4 regions of the Hahella sp. NS-SX17 genome follow, and region 1 is predicted to be linked to each of the others. Evidence: predicted binding sites of a transcription regulator. Region 1 holds the regulator's gene; each other region holds the start of a gene.
What was found. Region 1 encodes sigma-54, which starts transcription at its own class of promoters, with help from an activator protein. Its sites were predicted from a motif close to TGGCACNNNNNTTGCTNT; they were not measured.
Positions count from the first base shown of each region.

Region 2: the regulator sigma-54 is predicted to act here: its motif matches at 3,040-3,057, upstream of flhA (flagellar biosynthesis protein FlhA).
Region 3: the regulator sigma-54 is predicted to act here: its motif matches at 2,965-2,982, upstream of AC2IBB_RS18345 (PEP-CTERM sorting domain-containing protein).
Region 4: the regulator sigma-54 is predicted to act here: its motif matches at 2,007-2,024, upstream of AC2IBB_RS04825 (PEP-CTERM sorting domain-containing protein).

Region 1 covers NZ_CM170632.1:5,999,121-6,004,447, reverse strand. Annotated here, with positions in the region: gene AC2IBB_RS26795 (HPr family phosphocarrier protein) at 1-216, opposite strand, end outside; gene rapZ (RNase adapter RapZ) at 311-1,171, opposite strand; gene ptsN (PTS IIA-like nitrogen regulatory protein PtsN) at 1,198-1,662, opposite strand; gene hpf (ribosome hibernation-promoting factor, HPF/YfiA family) at 1,669-1,977, opposite strand; gene AC2IBB_RS26775 (RNA polymerase factor sigma-54) at 2,093-3,589, opposite strand; gene lptB (LPS export ABC transporter ATP-binding protein) at 3,712-4,437, opposite strand; gene lptA (lipopolysaccharide transport periplasmic protein LptA) at 4,434-4,958, opposite strand; gene lptC (LPS export ABC transporter periplasmic protein LptC) at 4,942-5,327, opposite strand, start outside.
Region 2 covers NZ_CM170632.1:5,864,588-5,869,914, forward strand. Annotated here, with positions in the region: gene flhF (flagellar biosynthesis GTPase FlhF) at 1-784, opposite strand, end outside; gene flhA (flagellar biosynthesis protein FlhA) at 821-2,989, opposite strand; gene flhB (flagellar biosynthesis protein FlhB) at 3,097-4,233, opposite strand; gene fliR (flagellar biosynthetic protein FliR) at 4,321-5,106, opposite strand; gene fliQ (flagellar biosynthesis protein FliQ) at 5,119-5,327, opposite strand, start outside.
Region 3 covers NZ_CM170632.1:4,139,074-4,144,400, reverse strand. Annotated here, with positions in the region: gene AC2IBB_RS18365 (Crp/Fnr family transcriptional regulator) at 1-245, shown strand, start outside; gene AC2IBB_RS18360 (DUF7482 domain-containing protein) at 258-788, opposite strand; gene AC2IBB_RS18355 (copper chaperone PCu(A)C) at 876-1,337, opposite strand; gene AC2IBB_RS18350 (hypothetical protein) at 1,545-2,042, shown strand; gene AC2IBB_RS18345 (PEP-CTERM sorting domain-containing protein) at 2,172-2,906, opposite strand; gene AC2IBB_RS18340 (ImpA family metalloprotease) at 3,347-5,327, opposite strand, start outside.
Region 4 covers NZ_CM170632.1:1,049,110-1,054,436, reverse strand. Annotated here, with positions in the region: gene AC2IBB_RS04830 (HD-GYP domain-containing protein) at 1-1,040, shown strand, start outside; gene AC2IBB_RS04825 (PEP-CTERM sorting domain-containing protein) at 1,149-1,934, opposite strand; gene AC2IBB_RS04820 (hypothetical protein) at 2,327-2,998, shown strand; gene AC2IBB_RS04815 (DUF427 domain-containing protein) at 3,022-3,306, opposite strand; gene AC2IBB_RS04810 (M50 family metallopeptidase) at 3,425-4,090, opposite strand; gene AC2IBB_RS04805 (YopT-type cysteine protease domain-containing protein) at 4,199-4,981, opposite strand; gene AC2IBB_RS04800 (glutamine synthetase family protein) at 5,280-5,327, shown strand, end outside.

The DNA of each region.
Region 1 (5,327 bases):
CTCTTCTTCGTCGGGGCCGTCTATTTTTAAAGTAAGAGGGGTTCCCTTGCTGGCGGCGAGCATCATGACCGCCATTATGCTTTTTCCGTCAACTTCCTGGCCTTCTTTGGCTACTCTGATCTTACTGGCGAATCGGCCGCTGGTGGATACGAATTTGGCCGCCGCTCGGGCGTGCAGGCCAAGCTTATTAATAATAGTGACTTGTTCCTGGATCATGGGGCGCGATGAGCATAAAAGATTGAAGTTTCCTGAATGTTGGATTCAGGCCGGTTTAATTGTTAAGCGACTGTGGCTTCTTATTGTTAAAACCTTATTGCGCCAGCTCTTTGTGGCGCACTTGGACATTATCATATTTTTTCTTGAAATGCTCTCCCAGGCACTCGCAGATATAGACCGAGCGATGCTGCCCGCCAGTGCAGCCAATGCTGATGGTCATGTAGGTGCGGTTACTGTTCTGGAAGTGTGGAATCCAGGTCTCAAGAAAACTGATGATGTGTTGCAGCATCTGTTCCGGTTCCGGATGCTGTTTTAGGAACTCAATGATTTCCTGGTCGGTGCCTTTGTAGCCGCGCAGCGCTGTATCCCAGTAGGGGTTGGGGAGACAACGAACGTCGAACACCATATCTGAGTCTGAGGGCACGCCGTGTTTGAAGCCGAACGATTGGAAGAGTAGGGCGAGTTCCTGGGTCTTGTGCCCGATAACTCTGATTTTGACCTGATCCCGTAGTTGGTAAATCGAGAGATCGCTGGTGTCTATATAGAGATTCGCCAGTGTGGCGATTGGCTCCAGCAACTGCTTCTCTTTGGCGATGGCTTCCTTCAGGGACGTGCTTTTGCTGCTAAGCGGATGCTTGCGGCGCGTCGCATGAAAGCGTTTGATCAAGGTGGCGTCATTAGCGTCAAGATAGATGATTTCCACATCGATATTGTGCGCTTGCAGGGTGGCGTAAATGGACGGAAAATCTGATAAATCCCTATAAAGATTTCGTGCGTCTATGCTGACGGCGAGTTGCTGATTTTGGGTTTTTCCCTGGTCCAGCACCTCTTGGGTGAGAGGCGAGAGGAGACCGATAGGCAGGTTATCAATGCAGTAATAGCCCATATCCTCCAGGACATGGAGCGCCGTACTTTTTCCGGAGCCTGAACGACCGCTTACGATAATCAGCTTCATGTCTTCCTCTTTCCATCGAAGCTGGATTATTTTTCCAGCACCCTCCTGAACAGGGTTTCGTCGTTGTCGCAGTCGCGCAAATGTTCGCAGAAGCGACGATCATTGAATTTCTGGGCCAGCTGGCTCAGCAGGTCAAGGTGTTCGCTGGTGGCTTCCTGCGGAACGATCAGAACGAACAGCAGATCCACGGGTTCATTGTCGATCGCGTCAAAAGGAATTTTATCCTTCAGTGTAATCAGGGCTCCTATGATGCGATCACAATTTTCCAGGCGACAATGGGGTATCGCTATACCTTGGCCGATACCGGTGCTGCCGAGTCTTTCACGGCATATCAGGTTGGTAAAAATGGCGTTCTCGTCCAAAAATGGAAAATGCTGCGCAATCAGATTGGCGATATATTCAAGAACGCGCTTCTTACTCGAGCCCGACACCCCACAGCGTGTGAGGGCGGGCGAGATAATGGACTCAATAGTTAGTGTGGTTTGGGCCATGTTCTGTTATCTGGCGGATGCGCCATGCATCCGATCAACGTGCTTCTCTTTATGTTTGAGGATCTGGCGATCTAGTTTGTCCACCAGTGCGTCGATTGACGCGTACATATCTTCGTGTTCAGCATTGGCATGCAGGTCAGCGCCGCTAATGTGCATGGTTGCTTCCGCAATCTGGCGCTGTTTTTGAATGGAGAGCGTTACTTGGACATTACTGATGCTGTCGAAGTGTCGTTCGAGCTTGTCGAACTTGTTGTTAACGTAGTCCTTCAGTGCTTCAGTTAACTCGACTTGATGTCCGGTGATGTTCATTTGCATACTTTGCTCCTAATGCCAATATACGGTGCATTATGAATTTTGCACTTCCATGAAAAATACTAGCACATCCATTTTGTGACTATTTGATTTAAGTCTTATGCCTGTATTCCTCCTTTTAAATTAGACGCTTACGTTCGTTTGAAGGCGGAATGGAAAGCGCCTCCCGGTATTTTGCGATCGTACGTCGGGCGACATTGATGCCCTGGTCGCCAAGCAGCGCAGCAATCTTGCTGTCGCTCAATGGTTTTTTTGGTGACTCTGCTGCGACTAACTTCTTGATAATAGCTCTAATGGCGGTGGAAGAACACTCGCCGCCGGTGTCTGTGCTGACATGGCTGGAGAAAAAGTACTTCAACTCAAATACGCCGCGGGGAGTGTGCATGTATTTTTGCGTGGTCACCCGTGAAATTGTTGACTCATGCATCTCCACAGCCTCGGCTATATCGTGCAGCACCAGCGGCTTCATCGCTTCCTCGCCATACTCAAGAAACCCTTGTTGATGTTCGACTATTTGTGAGGCGACTTTCAATAGGGTTTCATTACGGCTTTGCAAGCTTTTGATAAACCAGCGCGCTTCCTGTAACTGATCGCGTAAATAAGTGTTATCGGAGCTGTTGTCCGCGCGTCTTACCAAGCCGGCATAGCCAGGGTTAATGCGGATTTTGGGGGCGATTTCCGGGTTGAGCTCCACCAGCCAGCGACCGTTGGCCTTCTTGACGATTACGTCAGGAACGACATATTCGGTATTGCTTTCCTGAATGCCTTCGCCTGGCCTTGGGTTCAGGCTCTGGATCAGTTTGAGAACCTCCCGCAGGTCGTCCTCCTTCAGGCGACTGCGGCGCATCAACTGTGCGTAGTCGCGATTGCCAAGCAAGTTGATGTAGTGGCTGACCACCAGTTTGGCCTGCCCCAGCCAGGGGGTGTCTTTGGGCAACTGATTCAGCTGGCTCAGCAGGCAGTCCTGCAGATTGCAGGTTGCGACGCCTGGCGGGTCGAATTGCTGAATGCGTTTTAGCACCGCACGCACTTCGTCCAGTTCTATCTCTTCTTCGCCTTCTGTCTGCAGGCCGCTGTGAATTTCGTCAGGCGTAAGGGAGAGATAACCGTCGGAGCTGACCGCATCAATGATCGCAACGGCGATCATACGGTCGATATCGGACATGGGGGTGAGATTCAGTTGCCAGAGAAGGTGGTCTTGCAGGGTCTCGCCCTTGCTGTTGCGGGACTCGAAGTCGTATTCGTCATCCTCGCCTCCGCTGTAGCTGCCTGAGCTGCTCTGAAACACGTCATCCCAGGCGGTGTCTACGGGCAGGTCGTTGGGGATTGAATCGGACCAGTTGTCCTCCTCGGCGAACCCTCCCTCTTCCATGCCCGACTCTTGCGTCCTCTCCTTGCTGGAGTTGTTGGCGAGCATGTCGCTGATCGTATCATTCTGAACGTGATTGGGAGACTCGTCCTCTTCTGACACTTCCAGCATAGGGTTGGACTCAAGCGCTTGTTGAATCTCCTGCTGCAAATCCAGTGTTGAAAGCTGCAAAAGTTTTATTGCTTGTTGCAGTTGCGGGGTCATGGTCAGTTGTTGACCCAGCTTTAACTGCAATGAAGTTTTCATAACCATCTGATGCTTACCACCGATTCAGGCACAGATCTTGTGAGTTTTTCATAATTATTAAGTGCTTTTATCCTAAGCTCTTGAGCCTTGAGGTCCATCCGGGATGGAGGCCGCCGGTTAAACTAAAGTTTGAACTGGTCACCCAGATAGACCTCCCTAACCTTTGGGTTGGCAAGAATATCACCTGGCGTGCCGCTTGCGATAATAAATCCTTCACTGACAATATAGGCGCGTTCACAAATATCCAAGGTCTCGCGCACATTATGGTCGGTAATTAAAACGCCGATGCCGCGTTTCTTAAGGTGCTCGATTATCTGCTTGATATCGTTGACGGAAATAGGGTCTACCCCGGCGAAAGGCTCATCCAGCAAGACAAACTTTGGTTCAGTGGCCAGTGCGCGGGCGATCTCGACGCGTCGGCGTTCGCCCCCGGACAGGCTCATGCCAAGGCTCTTGCGGATGTGGGTAATGTGAAACTCCTGCAACAGCTCTTCCATCTTTTGCTTGCGCTCCTTGCGGCTCAGATCGGCTCTGGTCTCAAGGATAGCGTATATGTTGTCTTCCACTGACAGCTTTCTGAAAACTGAGGCTTCCTGCGGCAGGTAGCCTATGCCCTTGCGCGCTCTGCCGTGCATGGGTAAAGCGGTGATCTCCGCGTCGTCAATGTATACGCCGCCTTTGTCGCTGGGGATCAATCCCACCACCATGTAGAAGCAGGTGGTCTTACCTGCGCCGTTAGGCCCGAGAAGTCCGACAATCTCGCCGCTGCGGATTTCGACGGACACGTCTTTTACTACTGACCGTTTCTTGTAGGCCTTGGCCAGATTTTTGGCGGTGAGGGTGCTCATTGTTTATTAGATTTGGGCGGATGGTAGATGATTTCAACCTGTTCGGCCTGATTGCCTGAGGTTGCTCCCTTCGCTGTCACCAGGCGTTTGTCAGTGAAATAGATGATTTCTTCTCCTTCCACGGAACTGTTGTCCTGCAGAATCCGCGCATGGTTGCGCATGATGACTTTACTCTGGCTGCGATCATAATCCATGCTTTCTGCGTAAGCGTGAGTTTCAGTTTGTTTTTCTGCGTCAAACTGCACAAGGTGGGCGGGCTTGCCGGTTGCTTGAAAACGACTGATGCCTTGATCGTCAGTGTAAAGGACGACTTTATCCGCTTCGATACTGGATTTGCCCTGAGTGATGACGACATTGCCGATATACGTGTCGATGCCTTTCTGACCGTCTCTCTCCCAGCGTCCAGCCTTGATGCGTACCGGTTCGTCACTACCGTTAAGAAGGTCCAGGGCGTAGCTCAGCGGGGCGAACACGATGCCCAGCAATAACGTCACTGTGAATAGTTTACTTGGGTTGCGCATAAACACCGATTACCTGAGAAAGTAAGACAATAAGCTTTTTATCAATATCCGCCTCCATTCCGACAGCGGTTAACTGATTGATATTTGAAGTTATCTTAACGGGTTGATCTGTACTGATAAAGCGTGACTTGTTGTTGTAGTCCAGTGCTTCCGTTTGCATGAGGATTGGCGCGCCATCATTGGAGGCTCCGTTGACCTTTACATCGCCGCGGAGTTTCAGAGTGTCCTGCTTGATGAGCAGCTCGCCTTCGAGGGACTCCACGCGCCAGCTTTTTTCTCCTTGTTGATATATCTCCAGATAGGGTTGGGTCAGTACGCCGGTATCCGTATCTGGATAATGCTTGGCCAGTTGGCTTTGCAGGCGGCTGG
Region 2 (5,327 bases), 130 kb from region 1:
GACTCGCCACCCGGAAACGGTCAGTGGTGATCAGCGCCAGTTTTTCGGCGCCATAATGAACGACAAAACGCGCCGCCAGCTTTGCGAGAGTGGTGGTCTTGCCGGAACCAGTCGGCCCCAGTAACGCACATACGCCGCGCTGGTGAATCAGTTCCTCATTCTCCGCCTTCAAGCCATGCGCCAGGCGCGCCATCAGATTACGCCACTGCTCCTGCACGCCTTTGCGAGGGTCCGCCTTGGCGGTGAGCGCAGTTTGCAGTTCCCGGAAAACGCCCATTTCCTGCATGCGCTCAGTCAACTCGCGGAGCCCTTCGTTCTCTTCCAGGCGAGCCGCGGCGGGTTGGCGCATGATGTTTTTGAGCTGCATGATCTCTTCCCGCATTTCCGCCAGCATACGCGAGGTTTCCGGTTCTTCGGCGCCGATTTGCCGGGACGGCGGCGTCGCCGGTTCCATTGCGGCAAATGCCGGCGCGGGCTCCGCCTTCGGTTTGGCGTTGCTTTTCAACGTCTCCAGACGTTCCCGCACCCGCGACATTTCGTCTTCCAAACGACGGTGACGGTCCGCGGTCTCCCTGGCCACCGCAGACGGCGTGGGACGAGGGCCCTGCTCCGGTTGCGGCATACTGGTGCGCTGGTCTTCCTCGTTATAATCCAGTGCACAGATCACCTCCACCCCATCGCCAGTTTTACTGGTGGACAGGATGACGGCGTCCGCGCCCAGGTCATCACGAATATCCTTTAAAGCCTGTTGCATTGATGCTGCAAAAAAACGTTTCACTTTCATAATGTTAGTCTCCCGGCTCCACGAGCCCGCACGGGATTACCCACTGATTGTCGCCACGATGGTGATTTGTTTGTTGTCCGGCACTTCCTGATAGGCCAGAACATGCATGCGCTCCACGCTGAGTCGAATAAACCTCGCCAACACCGGGCGCAGGCTGTTGGACACCAGCAGAACCGCCGCTTTACCAAGCATTTCCTGACGCTGCGCCGCTTCCGCCAGTGAGCGCTGCAGTTTCTCCATCATGCTCGGTTCCAGAATCAGGCCGATATCATCCATGCCGCCGGCCTGTTGCGCCTGTTGCATGGATTTAAGCAGTAATTGTTCCAACCCGGGGTCCAGCGTGATCACTGGCAGCTCAGGCTCCGCCCCCACTATGTTCTGGACGATCAGGCGACGCAGAGACGCCCTCACCGCCGCCGTCAAAATACCGGCGTCCTGGGTCTTCGGCGTAAAGTTGACGATGGCTTCCGCAATGCTGCGCATATCCCGCACCGGCACATCTTCCTGCAGCAGATTCTGCAGCACCTTCAACAGGGTGCTGAGAGAAACGGTATTGGGAACCAGTTCTTCCGCCAGTTTCGCCGCCTTCTTGCCCAGTTGCTCCAGCCACTGCTGTACTTCTTCATGGCCGATCAATTCATAGGCGTGACGGCTGAGCACCTGATTCAGGTGCGTCGCCACCACCGTGCTGGAGTCCACCACGGTATAGCCCAGCGTCTGCGCCTGCTCTTTCTGGGACGGATCAATCCACACCGCCTCCAGCCCGAAGGCGGGGTCCTTGGTCTGAATGCCGTCCAGCTTGCCGAAAACCTGACCGGGGTTGATGGCCATTTCCCGGTCCGGATGAATTTCCGCTTCAGCAATGGTGACGCCCATCAGGGTGATGCGGTAAAAATTCGGCATTAAATCCAGATTGTCACGGATATGAACGGAAGGCATGAGAAAGCCTAATTCCTGGGACAGCTTCTTACGTACGCCCTTGATACGAGCCAGCAACTGCCCGCCCTGCGATTTATCCACCAACGGAATCAGGCGATACCCCACTTCCAACCCGACGATATCCACGCTGGCCACATCGTCCCAGCCCAGTTCCTTGGTCTCGGGTCCACGCACCGCCGGCGCGCTTTCTCCCGGCGCCAGCGCGGGACCGCCGCCGGGCTGAGAGGGCGCGCCAGGACGTCTGGGCCCAGGCGTCACGCCTTCATCCACGACTTCAGACTGTTGCTGGCGCTTCCACATGAAGTACGCCGCTGCGCCAAACACCGTCGCCAGCCCCAGAAACGCCATGTGCGGCATCCCCGGAATCACTCCCATGATGAACAGGACAACGGCGACAATGGCGAGCGCCCGAGGAGACCCAAACATCTGGTTGATCACCTGGCTGGACATATCCTGCTGGGTGCTGACGCGTGTCACCATGATGGCCGCCGCGGTGCTGAGCAATAAGGAGGGGATCTGCGCCACCAGACCGTCACCGATCGTCAGCAGCGCATATTTCTGCACAGCGTCATTGAATTCCAGATCGTGCTGTATGATGCCAATGGAGAGACCGCCAATCAGGTTGATAGCCAGGATCAGCAGCCCTGCAATCGCATCGCCCCGTACGAATTTGCTGGCGCCGTCCATGGACCCGTAGAAGTCAGCCTCTTGCGATACTTCCGCCCGACGCGCCTTGGCTTCTTCCTGATTGATAATGCCCGCGTTCAAGTCCGCATCAATGGCCATTTGCTTACCGGGCATAGCGTCCAGAGTGAAGCGTGCGCTCACTTCGGATACCCGCCCTGCGCCTTTGGTGACCACCACGAAGTTGATAATCATGAGAATGGCGAACACCACCAGACCGACCGCGTAGTTGCCTCCGATCAGTACTTCACCGAACGATTGAATAACCTTCCCCGCCGCATCGCCGCCCTCATGGCCCTCCAGCAACACCACCCGGGTGGAGGCGACGTTCAGAGCCAGCCGCAGCAACGTGGCCACCAGCAGCACAGTCGGGAAAATGGCGAACTCCATGGGGCGCATGGCGTACACGCACACCAACAGGATCACCAGGGACAATGCAATATTGAAGGTAAAGAAGACGTCGAGCAGGAACGGCGGCACCGGCAACGTCATCATGCCCAACAACACCATCAGAAGCACCGGAATGCCCAGGTTGCCTTGGGCCAGGTTCTTCAGGTTGTTGATCGCGGCAGCTCGTTCCATAACACTCCAAACGACAAAAGGTTGACGGAAAAAACCGTTTCCCTGGAGTGTCTGCAGGAACTGTGCCGCTACGGGGAAAAGTAAGCCTGGGCGGAGCCCAGCTTAACTTACTGGTCCCTGCGCAGATGAGAAGGAATCTTGAAGTCAGGCATCCCCTGGGGTTTCTTGCCGTAGCCGCCGCGATAACGACGCAACTGGAAGACATACGCCAGCACCTGCGCCACCGCCAGATACAGGCCAGAGGGAATTTCCTCGCCCACTTCCGTGTGATGATAGATGGAGCGGGTCAAGGGCGGCGCTGACACCAGCTCTATCTTGTGGGCGTTAGCGATCTCCCGGATTTTCATCGCCATGTGATCCGCGCCTTTGGCCAGCACAATTGGCGCCGCCATTTTCTTGGCGTCATATTTCAAAGCAACGGAGAAATGCGTCGGGTTAGTGATGACCACATCGGCCTTGGGCACGTCCTGCAGCATACGTCGCCGGCTCATCTCGTACTGCACTTCCCGCACCCGTCGCTTCACTTCCGGCTTGCCTTCCGTGTCCTTGTACTCGTCCTTGATCTCCTGCATTGTCATGCGCAGGTTCTTCTGGTGGTCATACATTTGGAAAGGCACGTCCACCATCGCTATCAGGATCATTGAGCTGGCCAGAAACAGGAAACTCCAGGCCAACAGCGTACAGGCGTGCGCCATGCTCACTGCCGTATCTTCCGCTCCCATCGCCAGCAGATCAGGAATAGAGTGATTCAGAATAACCAAGGCGACGCCGCCCACCACCAGCGTCTTGGCGATCCCCTTGAACAGCTCCATCAATGATTTCAGGGAGAACATCCGCTTGAGTCCCGCCAGCGGGTTGATGCGGCTGAACTTCGGCGCCGCCGCTTTGGCGCTCATCATCCAGCCGCCCAGCGCAATGGGTCCCAGCACCGACGCCACCAACAGCACCGCCATGAAAGGAACCAGGACGATCGCCATTTCCAGCGCCGCCATCCCCAGATGAATCATCGGTTGGTGCGCATCGAATATTTCTTCCCGGGTCAGGGTAAAGCCCGCGCGGAAAACGTCTTCCAGCGCCTTGCCAATGGAAGTTCCAAATACCAACAAACCTACTGCGCCCGCCAGCAATACCGCCGTCGTGTTCAGTTCGCGGGATCGGGGAATCTGCCCTTCCTCCCGCGCCTTCTCAATTTTTCGGGGGGTAGGTTCCTCGGTCTTTTCCTGGCTGGTGTCGTTTTCGGCCATCGCCTGTTACGCTCGTCTTAACTTCGGTTTACGCATCCAACACACATGTCTGACGCCGCGTCCGTGGCGTAGGTTCTCCCCTCCGGATTATGGCGGAGGGGGTTGCAGCATGACCTGCATGAAATCAAAGGTGCTCTCGCTCAGTACGGTGAATTGCGGCAATATGCCGCCAATGCTGATCCAGAACACGATCAGTCCGAACAGCACCGTCATCGGAAAGCCGATGGAGAAAATATTCATCTGCGGCGCGGCGCGGGTCATCACGCCAAAAGAAATATTCACAATCAGCAGCGCCGTCACCGCCGGCAGGGCGATCATTAATGCGCTGGCGAACATCCAGCTGATGCGCGAGGCCAGATACCACCAGGACCATACATCGACCTCCTGTGCTGAAATCGGCAGAAAGCGGAAGCTTTCCACTACCGCTTCGAACATCACCAGATGACCGCCCATAGCCAGAAACAACAAGGTCACCAACATCAGATAGAACTGGCTCAACGCTGTAACCGTGATGCCATTGGTCGGGTCCACCATGGATGCGAAGCCCAGCCCCATATTCATCGCTACAATCTGCCCGGTCACCACGAATAACTGAAACAAAAGCAGTACGGCGAACCCCATGGCCAAACCGATCAGCACTTGCTGAATAATGATCGCCACTGAGTTGACGGATAGCGGGTCCACTTCCGGCACTGGCGGCAACGAGGGAACAATCAGTATCGTCATCAACAACGCCAACGTCAGGCGCACGCGTGCGGGCACAATCTGGGTTCCGAGAATCGGCGTGGTCATCATAAAACTGGAGATACGGAACAAAGGCCACAGGTGCATGCCCACCCAGGCGCCGATCTGTTCGTCCGTCCACTCGAACACCCTGCGACTCCCCTAGCCGATGACGTCAGGAATGCTGGTGATGAGCATATCGGTGTACTCCATCAACTGCGTCAGCATCCAGGGACCGGCGATGATAATCACGATCAGCGTCACCAACAGACGGGGTAGAAAGCTCAAGGTCTGCTCGTTGATCTGGGTGGCGGCCTGAAAAATACTGACGATCAACCCGACCACCAGACTCGGCGCCACAATCAACGTCA
Region 3 (5,327 bases), 1.9 Mb from region 1:
CGCCACTGCGCCTGACGCGAAGATTGGTGGTAATGGCGGAGGGTTATGGCGATTTCAGCGGGCAGGCGCGGCGTGTGATTCATATTCAGCAGGAACAATTGGGAATGATGCTGGGCGTGTCCAGACAGACCGTGAACCAGATACTCAAGGAGCTTGAGCAGAAAGGGCTTATCGCCACATCCTATGGCGAAATTCAGATTCTAGATATGGGCGCGCTGAAAGCCCAGGCGGGAATAATGGAATAGAGTGTGTGTCATTCACCAGTCGTTGCGGCCAACAGGTTCGCCTTCATAACGCACCACGGGGCAGTTCACGACGATGTCCGTCCGGCGAATCTCCAGATGGCCCTTGCTTTCCGCTACAAATACTTGCTCTTCGGATTTGAGTTCAACAGGCGTTACGCCAGATTTCCAGGTGACCTCATACATCAACCATAAGGGACTGTATTGTGTGTTGACGCTTTTTGACCCCGAAGGCTCCGGCGCTGAGGGAAATATACTGGGCTGTTCAAAATTACTGACACGGTAGACTCTTTCAAGCACTGTACGGACTTGGGGTGGTTTGGGGTAATCCGGAATGGCGTCTTTCAGGCGGGGAGCATAATTGGCCTGCATCATTTTGGCCATCTGCTGGTCGGAGACATCTGTTGTGACGTAGTAAACGCGTTCGCCTTCATACCATGCAGGATGCGCCTGCAGCTCAACAAGAGGCCCATGCGCCTGATAGTAGCCCTGACTCGCGCATCCTGGCAGAACGAAGATGAAAGCCCATATAGCGAGGCGTTGCATGACCAGCTCCCTTGTTCGCATTCCTATCCAGTGTAGACAATGATGCGATCACACGTCGTCTGTTTGACGAGAAGAGCGGGACCGGATTTAAGGTCCTTCGTATGAAATAGGCTTCACTTCAAACTCGACAGAGACAGCTTCGCCATCAGCGAGGTTAAGTGTAACGTTGACATGATCGCCAGGATTCAGCGGGCGTTTACGTTGCATCAGCATGAGATGCATACCGCCAGGGGTAAAGGACAGAGTCCCGCCGGCTTTCAGCTCAAGACCTTCCCCCATGTGCTGCATGCTCATCTGGCCGCTATCATTAATCGTTTGATGCATCATGACCTGACCGAAGTCCGCGCTTTCCGCACTGGCGATGACGACGGACTGGTCCGACAGGTTAGTGAGTGTGACGTAACCCGCCATGGGAATGGTTCCCGGTGTAAAACGAATCCAGGCGTTGTTTGTATCAAGAGTCCTGGGGCTGTCATTCTGCGCGCAAACGAAGGGCGTCAGTAAAATCAGAGAGGTGGCGAGCAGGGCTCGGAACAGGCTTGTTTTCATCTTTATTGGAAACTTTCAGGTGCGATCACGGGAATAGAGGCCAATATATCCAGGACACTCAGATGGAAGCACAGCCTAACATAGCTCGCCTGCAGGGAAAACGTAGCTGCGGCGGAGAGTTATGCGTCAAATTGTCGCTGGACAATTTCTAATCCGAAGGGCACACTGCGCGGCCATGTCCTTCCCATTGTCAACGCGAATGAGGTTTTGAAGTTGCGGTTCCAGCGTTATTGGGTGCGAGGCGTAGCATTGCTCGCCTTGGTTTTGCTTCTGGCGGCCTTAGGTTTACTGCGGCAATGGCTTCCAGGCGTGGCGTCCTTCGATATCGATCAGTTCAAGAATATTCAATATTTGACGGTTCCCAGCTGTTCGCCAGGGCAAGGCGAGTGCTGGCTCCAGGTCAGCGATAACGATGGCGGCGTCCGTTTTTCCTTTGGCGATGAACCGATTCAACCCGCACGGGCATTTCCCATTCATATCCAATTGCAGGGTATGGAAGCGGAACAAATCAGAGTGGACTTTGAAGGCGCTGATATGTACATGGGGCTGAATCAGACGAAACTGGCGCGTATGGCTGATGGAAGCTATCAGGGGGAGGGGTACTTGCCGGTATGCATCACGGGTCGTATGCCATGGCGGGCCACCATTTTTATCGCAAGGGAAAACAATACGCTGGCGTTGATATCAGAGTTCGTAACGGAGTAAGTAAACGTCCCTGTTTGGTTGTAGTCGGGAGTGGTGTAATAAGAGTGTAAAAAATCTCTACACTCTTTCGCTGCGCCTTACACCTGTCACCCTGTTCTTATCGAGTTGTTATATAAATCTAATTTCTAATCAGGCTTTGGTGCGACGGGAGAGGCTCAAGCTGATCAATCCCAGTCCCAGCATCGCCAGTGTGCCCGGTTCAGGAACACTTAAGCCACCTTCTATGACATCGTTCGCGCAGGTTGCGGCCCAACGCAGTCCTAACGAAGTGGACTTGCTAAGATCGGTGATGCCCAGATCCGCCAGAGTCAAAGTGTATGAAATAACGCCTAAAGTACCAACGGTGTTACTTACGCCACTCAGGTCTACGCTTGAGAGTCCGCCAACTAAAGTTGCTTTGGCTGTATTTACAGTAACTTCCTGATTTTTTCTGACGCTGCTGCTTGTGCCTGAACTAACGAGCTGGTCCATGTAATCGACCATGGACAGACTATAAAGATCGCCAGAGGCTGTATTCAGCGCGTATTCCCATTTTTCACCATTAGTGATGTCGTCGTCTTTGTAACGATCTGCTGCGTTACCGAAGGGGCTCCATCCATCTACACTGATAAATAGGTCGCCGTATTTGTGCCCGTATGTATCCGCCCCTTCGAAGAAATTCGTGAACACGGATACATAGAGATTGTCGCTGTCGTAGGACACTTCCATCCGGTCGACTTGATAAACGGCAGGGTCGCCGAAGACATCGGCATTGTATGAAAGACCGGCTCCGTTGTATCCGTCATTGATGGTAACGGCATGTGCGCTGACTGCGGCTACGCTCAATGACAGCGCGGTAAGGGCGTGTTTTATTCTTGAGGTCATAACCAACTCCTTTTCTTTTAATTTGGGGTAAGTAGGTCTGTGTACATCACCGCTTTCTCAGGCATTGGCTGTGCCAAAACCAAATTAACCTTAGTTTTCAATGTGACAGGCATTCAACAAATAGTCCGTATTATCTAATCCGTAAAATTTACTGACAGTGAGGGCGTGGAGTCTGAGAATGCAGACATATGAAAGAACTTAACGAATGTCTTGTATATTGTTGATAATAATTAAGTAAACGGGGTTTTATGAAAGACTTTCGTACTTTTACATGTCAGCGGGGCCGGACAGATAAAACGGATTTCTTAAGGTGAACACTGTAAATTTTCTGACAACTGTGTGTTATTTCGGACACTTATATTGGCTTGTCCTAAAAGAAAAGCGGCGCTTAGCGCCGCTTTTTGATCACCTTACAATTACCACGTTGGTGGGGAAGATTTTTACAGACTGGGCCAGGTTTGCACGCCGTCTACTAAGATGCTCGGCTTATCCAGGCCATAACAGAACTGGTCGCCGCCAGAGACATAGTATTTCCTCGGAGCAACAGGCAGGCTGAAGGACGCGACCTGGGAAGAGGCCTTATCACTGAACGGCAGCGCCCACATCGTCAGGTAATCGCGGAAATCCAGTCCGGTCGCGTAAGAAACCGCGATCGTCATCCAGTCGTTACTGTTGATGTTTTTTGCTTCCGCCAGGCTGTATTGAGAGAAGCCAAGGTTGCTTTTCGCTGCTGACCAAGCCTCTTCGCTAGCTAAAGCTGCGTTGAAGTTACGGTCGAGGATATGCAGTCTGGGTAACAGGTTCCATCCATCATTCAGTTTGCCTTCGCCCTGAGCGGTCATCATCATCTGGATGGTGATGCCGGCGCCGTTGGACCATCCGGTTAAAGTCTGGCTTTGTACATAGGCCTGGGGGTCGGATTTGCTGACAGAGTCGCGCAGCACGTTGAACATGCTTTCAAAAGGCAGGGACTGACAGCTTGGGCTGCCGCCGGTATCCAGGTAATAGTGTGACTTCGAGTAGTAGGAGTAGGGGTTGGTGCTGGCATGTCCATCCCAGCCGCGGAAACGGAAGCGGCCGCGCTCCAGGCCATGTCCCAGCTCGTGAATATCGCCGTGTCCGATAGGGCTGAATTCCCAGTAGGCGTCATAGGGGTTGCCGGAACAGCCATAACCGCAGGTAGCCTGATCCGCGTTCATGTGCTTCACGATATCGATGTGCTCGATATCCAGGTTATGTGAGGAGGCGAAGTCGTGAATTTCCGCCACGACATCAATGCCGGGTCCTTTGAAGCCCGCCAGAACGTGGGGGAAGTTATGAATGTAACGCATCGTCCCCGCCGCCAGAGCTGCACCGGTCTTCCAGTTTTCGTCTTGCATGGACTTGCGCATTTTGTCCAGTTTGGAGTGCACCTCGAAGCCGGGCGTCACCAGTTCAGCCCAGTCATAATCGCCCTGGGCCAGGGCCTGTTCAAAGCTGGCGTTGTCTTCTTCGCCGTTCCAGAAGGGATGCTCGCCAACATTCTCAAAGCGGAAAGAAACGTTTTTGCCGTTGCTCCCAAACTCAATTTGCACCGGGCCGCCGTAGGTGGAGGTGAAGGTAATGCTCTCGCCTGACTTTATACTGAACTTCGGCGTCTGCAGGAATTTCGGACGGGTATAGCCGTTCTTCTCAAACTGATGGGTGGCGCCGGAACGCTGTGTGTTGACAAAGATGGAGGTGGCCACGTCAGCGCTGTCCAGGCGAGTCACCTTGATTGTGTGGCCAGGCAGAGCGTAAACGCCGGCAGCGCGGAAATAACGCTTACTTTCCATGTCTATGGTCTTGGTGACGGGGGAGACATGGTCGAAGTTGCTGCGGCTAAAGTTCCCCATGTCCTTTTGCGCAGGATTCAGTGCGCGGTAGTTGTAGACCGAGTAGTCCGCGTACAGTGATTTCAGGAACGCATTATCTTCCGTCGTAATCTTGTCCATAGGATAGGTGGCGCTGGCGCGGTAGTGGTCGCCCAACAACGCTAGCAACTTCTGGTAGCGTTTACCTTCGTTGGCGAAGATATCCGTTTTGCTCTTGTCCAGGTTGGACATGATGCTGCGCACCTCGTCAGCGCCGTCAAAGAAACCGGCATTCAGGCCGCTGACGGCGGAGCAGTTCTCGCCATCGCAGGCGGACCAGTCGAAAGCGTAGTCTTCGCTTTCAAAGTGGGTCAGCATGGTTTTTACTTGCGCAACGCTCTCTGGGATTTCGCCCATATCGCCGGTGGAGTCATACCCGCTCAGATACAGTCTTTTCCAGTAGTTGTCCTCTTGGTAGGACACGTCAAACAGTGTGAAAAGCTGGCCGCCCAGGCTGGTTAAGTTACCGTCCCAATGTAGATACAGCACCGGCGTTCCCTTGGCCATGGCGGCGGCTACCGTAGCAGTG
Region 4 (5,327 bases), 2.4 Mb from region 1:
TTCAGGAAAACGTAGAAGAAATCGAGCACACGATCCAAACCTTGGAGCATCAAGTCAATCCTGATTTGATCAACGAGCTGTTCCGCAGCATGCACTCCCTCAAGGGCAACTGCAGAATGGTTTTTCTTGACGCCATGGTGGACGTTATCCATGAGCTGGAGGAAATCGTTTCCGACATGCGTAAAGGCGAGCTTCCTTACCAGCCCATGTTCGGCGTTTTCTTTATGAGCATTATCGGTTATGTGGAAACACTGGTCGGACAATTGGCGAGCGACCATACTGCTGACGGCGATCTACAGGAGTCCCTGTTAAGAGTTATCTCCAAAGTACGCAACGCCTCGCCTGGAAACGTAATTGCCGTCATTAATGAAGGTCTGGATGAGTTGCTATCCGGCCCCAAAGATGCAGGAGAAGCACCGCGCCCAGAGGCTGCGATGCCGAGTTACTTTGCCCCGGGCAAAGACTCCGACCAGCAATTATTCCGCTTCCTTGCACGGCAGCTGGACCAGCTCAGCATCTACAGAAAGGATCGCACACAAAAGGAACTGGAACTATGCATGGCCATCAACGAAGAACTGGGCGGGCAGCTTAATGAAGAGCAGCTCAGCGCCGCCGTACTGCTACACGATTTAGGCATGGCTTTCGTGCCTGTTGGTTTGGCCCATAAGCACGAAGAACAGCTGTCCCGGGAAGAACAGAAAATAATGGCGGCCCATGTCGCCACCAGCTCGCAAATTCTGCATCGATTTGGTGGCTGGGAAGACGCCTCCCAGATAGTCCTGCATCATCACGAACACTATGACGGTAGCGGTTACCCATTTGGCGTCAGCGGTAAAGATATACCATTAGGCTCCAGAGTCCTGGCAATTTGTGACGCTTTTTTTGAGATAACCAGTGAGCGGGCAGATCGTTCATATAAGAAGTCACTGTTTGAGGCGGTGCGTTACGTAAACAGTTACAACGGCTCGTTGTTCGACCCAGATTGTGTTGAAGCCTTTAATATGGCGGTAAGAAAACTCTATATCGCCAAAGAGGGTTAAAGCCTTTTCGTCTCCAAGAACAAAAAAACCGCATCTGGCGTCGCCAGCGCGGTTTTTCATTTTGAGAGCGGAGAATCAAATCGCCCCCGCCGTGCTTCCTATTGCTGATTAAGCAGCTTGCTTACGACGACGCAGACCAACGAACGCCAATCCAAGCCCCATCAGAGCCAGTGCGCCGGGCTCAGGCACAGAGAAAGGAATCTTGCCTTCGATAGTATCGTTACCACAGGTCATGCCCCAATGGAAAGCAAGCTCATCGCCTTTCAGCAGCTCAGTGCCAGCAATGTCAAAGGTGAAAGAAACCTTGCCGTTTACAGTGTCAACCAGCCAAGAGCCGGAGCCAACGGAAGTTACGGTAGAGCTGTCAGTTTTAACAGCGACTTCCTGACCGTGACGGTAGGTTGCGTATCTGCCATTGATGAAATTGTTGGACAAGTATGCATTATCGCGGTTTGCCGCGCCATTCAGCTCATATAGCGCGCCATCTCCGCCAACAGTACTCCAACGGTCATCCAGATTGAACCCGTAAGTCCACTTGGTTCCAGTGCTATGTCTATCTTCCAAGTAGCCAGTATCAGCATCGCCATTAGGCGTCCAAGAAGAAGACAGGAACAAGTCGCCAAATGCGATACCTTTTTTCTGACTCAATGCAGTATCAGTGACATAGTTATTGAAAACACCAACATGATTTACAAAATTAGTGTACACGTCGACTGTCAGCATAGTGCCAGAAACGCTTACATCAATTCCCTTTACATCGAACTTTGAGGCGTCTCCGATTACGTCGCCATATCCATGGTCTTTGCCCACATATTCATCGTTAATTTGGTATGCATAGGCGGAGACAGAAGAACACAACGCCGCTACTGCAGCCAGAACTTTGAAAGTTTTCATAGACAACTACTACTCGATTATTAGTTTATTGATTTGTAAGCCTTAAGGCCTGCACAAATTAGTGACACTATATAAGCATTTTCGGGGCCAACTTTAATAAGCGCCTGATACCAAAGAACTAAACTATGAAAGAGTGCGATGTCGGTTAAGTTTTCAGCTTAATGATGTAAATTTAACCGACACACTAACCGGCCAGCTGTAAAGGCTCTTTGCGCCAAACAGCCTCATCTTTTTATAAACGGCAGTCACAGAAGGATGCACTTTACTTAATTTGTTCTACTTTTAGATAAGGAGGACGAGACAGTACACAAATTTTTCAGTCTACAAGCCGCTTGAGGGACTATGGCTCAGGAGTAGAGCCAATCTGCGGGGCTAAACATCGAGCGAAAGCCATGTCAGACTTCGATGCGCTGCTAGCAATATCCGGTACGGCATTAATCGTCGCAGGGATAGTGTTGTTTATTGCGGAAAAAATTATTCACCACAACCGCCAAGGTCGCCTTCCTCCGGATATTATGTATCCTGCTCTCATGCTGACTGTCGCTGGCGCAGGCGTCGCGTTGATTCCCACTCTTCAGCCGGAACTCCAAGAGTTCGAGCATTTTCCCCCACCCAGTGCAGGCTTCTCAGTCTATGACACAGACATCGTAGTACAGGGTAGTCCGAATTTATTCAAAGACTCTGTTATAACTACTCCTAAGCAAGTTTCGCCCAAGAGTAAGTACGATCATGCAGGCCTATTCGATTTGCTGTCATACAGTGTCAATGGGACGCCTCAGCAGCTGAACGGCTCTATGGACATAAGGCCGACTAACGACAACGTATATGAATGGATCGCCGATATAGAAGCTTACACCGACTACGGTTTGCCCGTGATCTACTACTATACCGGCAAACTCTACCAAGAGAACGGCGATTGGCGTTTGCAGATTACATCGAGTAATGACCACTCATGGGAAAAGGGCTTCTCGGTTCCTGCGCAAGTCGATATACGCCATGACTATTTAAGCCTGAGCTACGATTACAACGGCGTGAGCGTCCTCGCGGTATGGCGCTCGGATTAACGCTCACGCTCCGTCTTTACAGATTAACCTTCTTCCACTCTTACCCCTCTCCAGAAAGCAACGTAGTTCTGAATGTTTCTGGCTGTTTCTGAAGCTGTGGGGTAATACCAGGCTGCATCTCGATTGGTCGATCCTTCCACTTCAATATCGTAATAACAAGCAGTGCCTTTCCAGCCGCAAACGGTTCGGGTATCGCTTGGCTTGAAATATTCAGATCGGATTGCTGAAGGAGGAAAGTAATGATTGCCTTCCAATATGATTGTGTTCTGACTTTCGGCAATGACTGCGCCATTCCATATAGCTTTCATAGTCTATCTCCTGATTGTCTATCGATTGTTGTTATTCTTTTCGCATCCCGCGTTTCACTACCGACAGAACGTCATGCGCGAGCTCAGTATAGAGATACGAAGGCGCACGGAAAAGGTATCAATTATCTTGTGGGGAAGACTGTCCCTGATGTCCAAGTTTAAAGGCTATATAAATGACGGCCAGACTGAGCAGGAACCAACCCAGCCCCCACATCATGCCCGAACCGCCATAAGCTTCCCCAAGCATAACCGCGTCGGACCGTAAGTGAGAGCGCTCGATGGTATCGCTGTATATATCCAGCGGCGCATATAACATGCTAGTGACGCCAATAACTCGCAGCACACCGTCATTAAACGAAGCAGGCAGCCATATTGCACTGGCGATCATCGCTCCGCCGGTAGCGAGCGCAAACCCCAATGCGAAGACATCCCTGATCCACCAGGCCGCAATAGCCAATAAAGAAAGTCCCAGAATAAACATAAGGACTCGATCCATACGGCTTAGCAGCGCCGTTAGATATATCAACACACCCCAAATCAACGACCCCAGGTAACCAGCGGATAGTGTCAGAAAACGACTACCGCCACGGGACAGCACATACCCGCCTTGATCAATGGAGATGACCATTTCCACCACTTCGCCTCCAGTCGCCACGGTCATAATGGCGTGTGACGCTTCATGAAAGAAGACCACGAGCAGTTTCAAGGGAATCAGGACTGGGTATGGCCAAAGCACGACGACCAGCAAAATAACGCCAACGAGAGGAAGGTATGCTTTGGCCAAAATAGACTCCTTAGCGACTTTGGGCTGGAATTGAAAAGCCGCGTCAAGACGCGGCCTTAAGATAGCGTACTATGTTAAATATAGCCGCCTGTTATCTTACCTGAAAAACTATACTGCCGTGTCATACTCCATGATCTCATAGGAGTCGCTGAGACCAATCGCAGGCGTACCATATCCCGCTAAATGCCAAAAACGAGGAAACCAAGCCTGGAAGGCGGCAGTCGTTGGGAACCAAAACTCACCGAAATTGGGGTCAAAAAAGGTTACATCTGTATCGCTCCATGCTGCGACAGCATGAGCGAAGTTCGGGCCAGCAATTCCAATCATTTTGTATGATTTGGCGCTGGTGGTGATTGCCCGCCCGATTTCCGCCGAAAAGTCTCTACGGCGCCCTCCACGTTCGCCAGTCGACCCTCGCGACATACCTTTGAACCAGGTTGGACCGCTCGAAATATGCTTACGTCTAGTCACTCCTTTGGATTGCAACCAGCGCTCTGTCGCATAGGTTTGGTCTTCTCTGCCAATACCCGGCTGCCCCACAACAGCCCCGGAATTCATCGTGCTTCCGATAATAAACATCTGCATAATCTGGCGGACTTTACTGGGGTTAATCTCCCCACCGGAGCCACTAATCCAGCCAGCCAAAGAGGTAGCTTCACCGGATCGAGCATATTTCTCCGCATTGGCGTGAACTTCCAACCACTTCGCAGCCAGCATTTCGCAAATTCCACCACTTGTGTCCGGATTGGTAAGAATCAAGCTTCTCACCGGGTTCTTCACCTGAGAAAAGCGCCAAGTGCAATGGCCGCCCGCGGCCGCTGCGGAGTTTTGGACTCCCGCCACACGCAAAGACAAAATATTATGCGCCAACCAATCAAACATAACGGGCATTTTACGTACTCCTGATAACAACAAATCTCGTAAAAATTCTTTTTACCCCTATCTAAGAGCTAACTCTGAGAGTAAAAAGTAACGGAAGCGGCGAGTTGGAATATTAATTCAAATCGATAGGTTCCTTGTATCTGGGAAATCGCTCACAGACCCACTTTAAGCTCATAGACTTTAGTCCACCTTTCTCTGCGCGTCAGTCCCAAGCTAGTCAGACCTCCATTATCCCGTCAGGTTCCCTCAGAGCTGTTATATTTATTAGTGCGCCTTTTCTTCATCCGTGAATTGCATAGGTGATGTTATGGACCCAAGGGAAGTGAAATCCGTCGACGACGCACGCACGCTTATA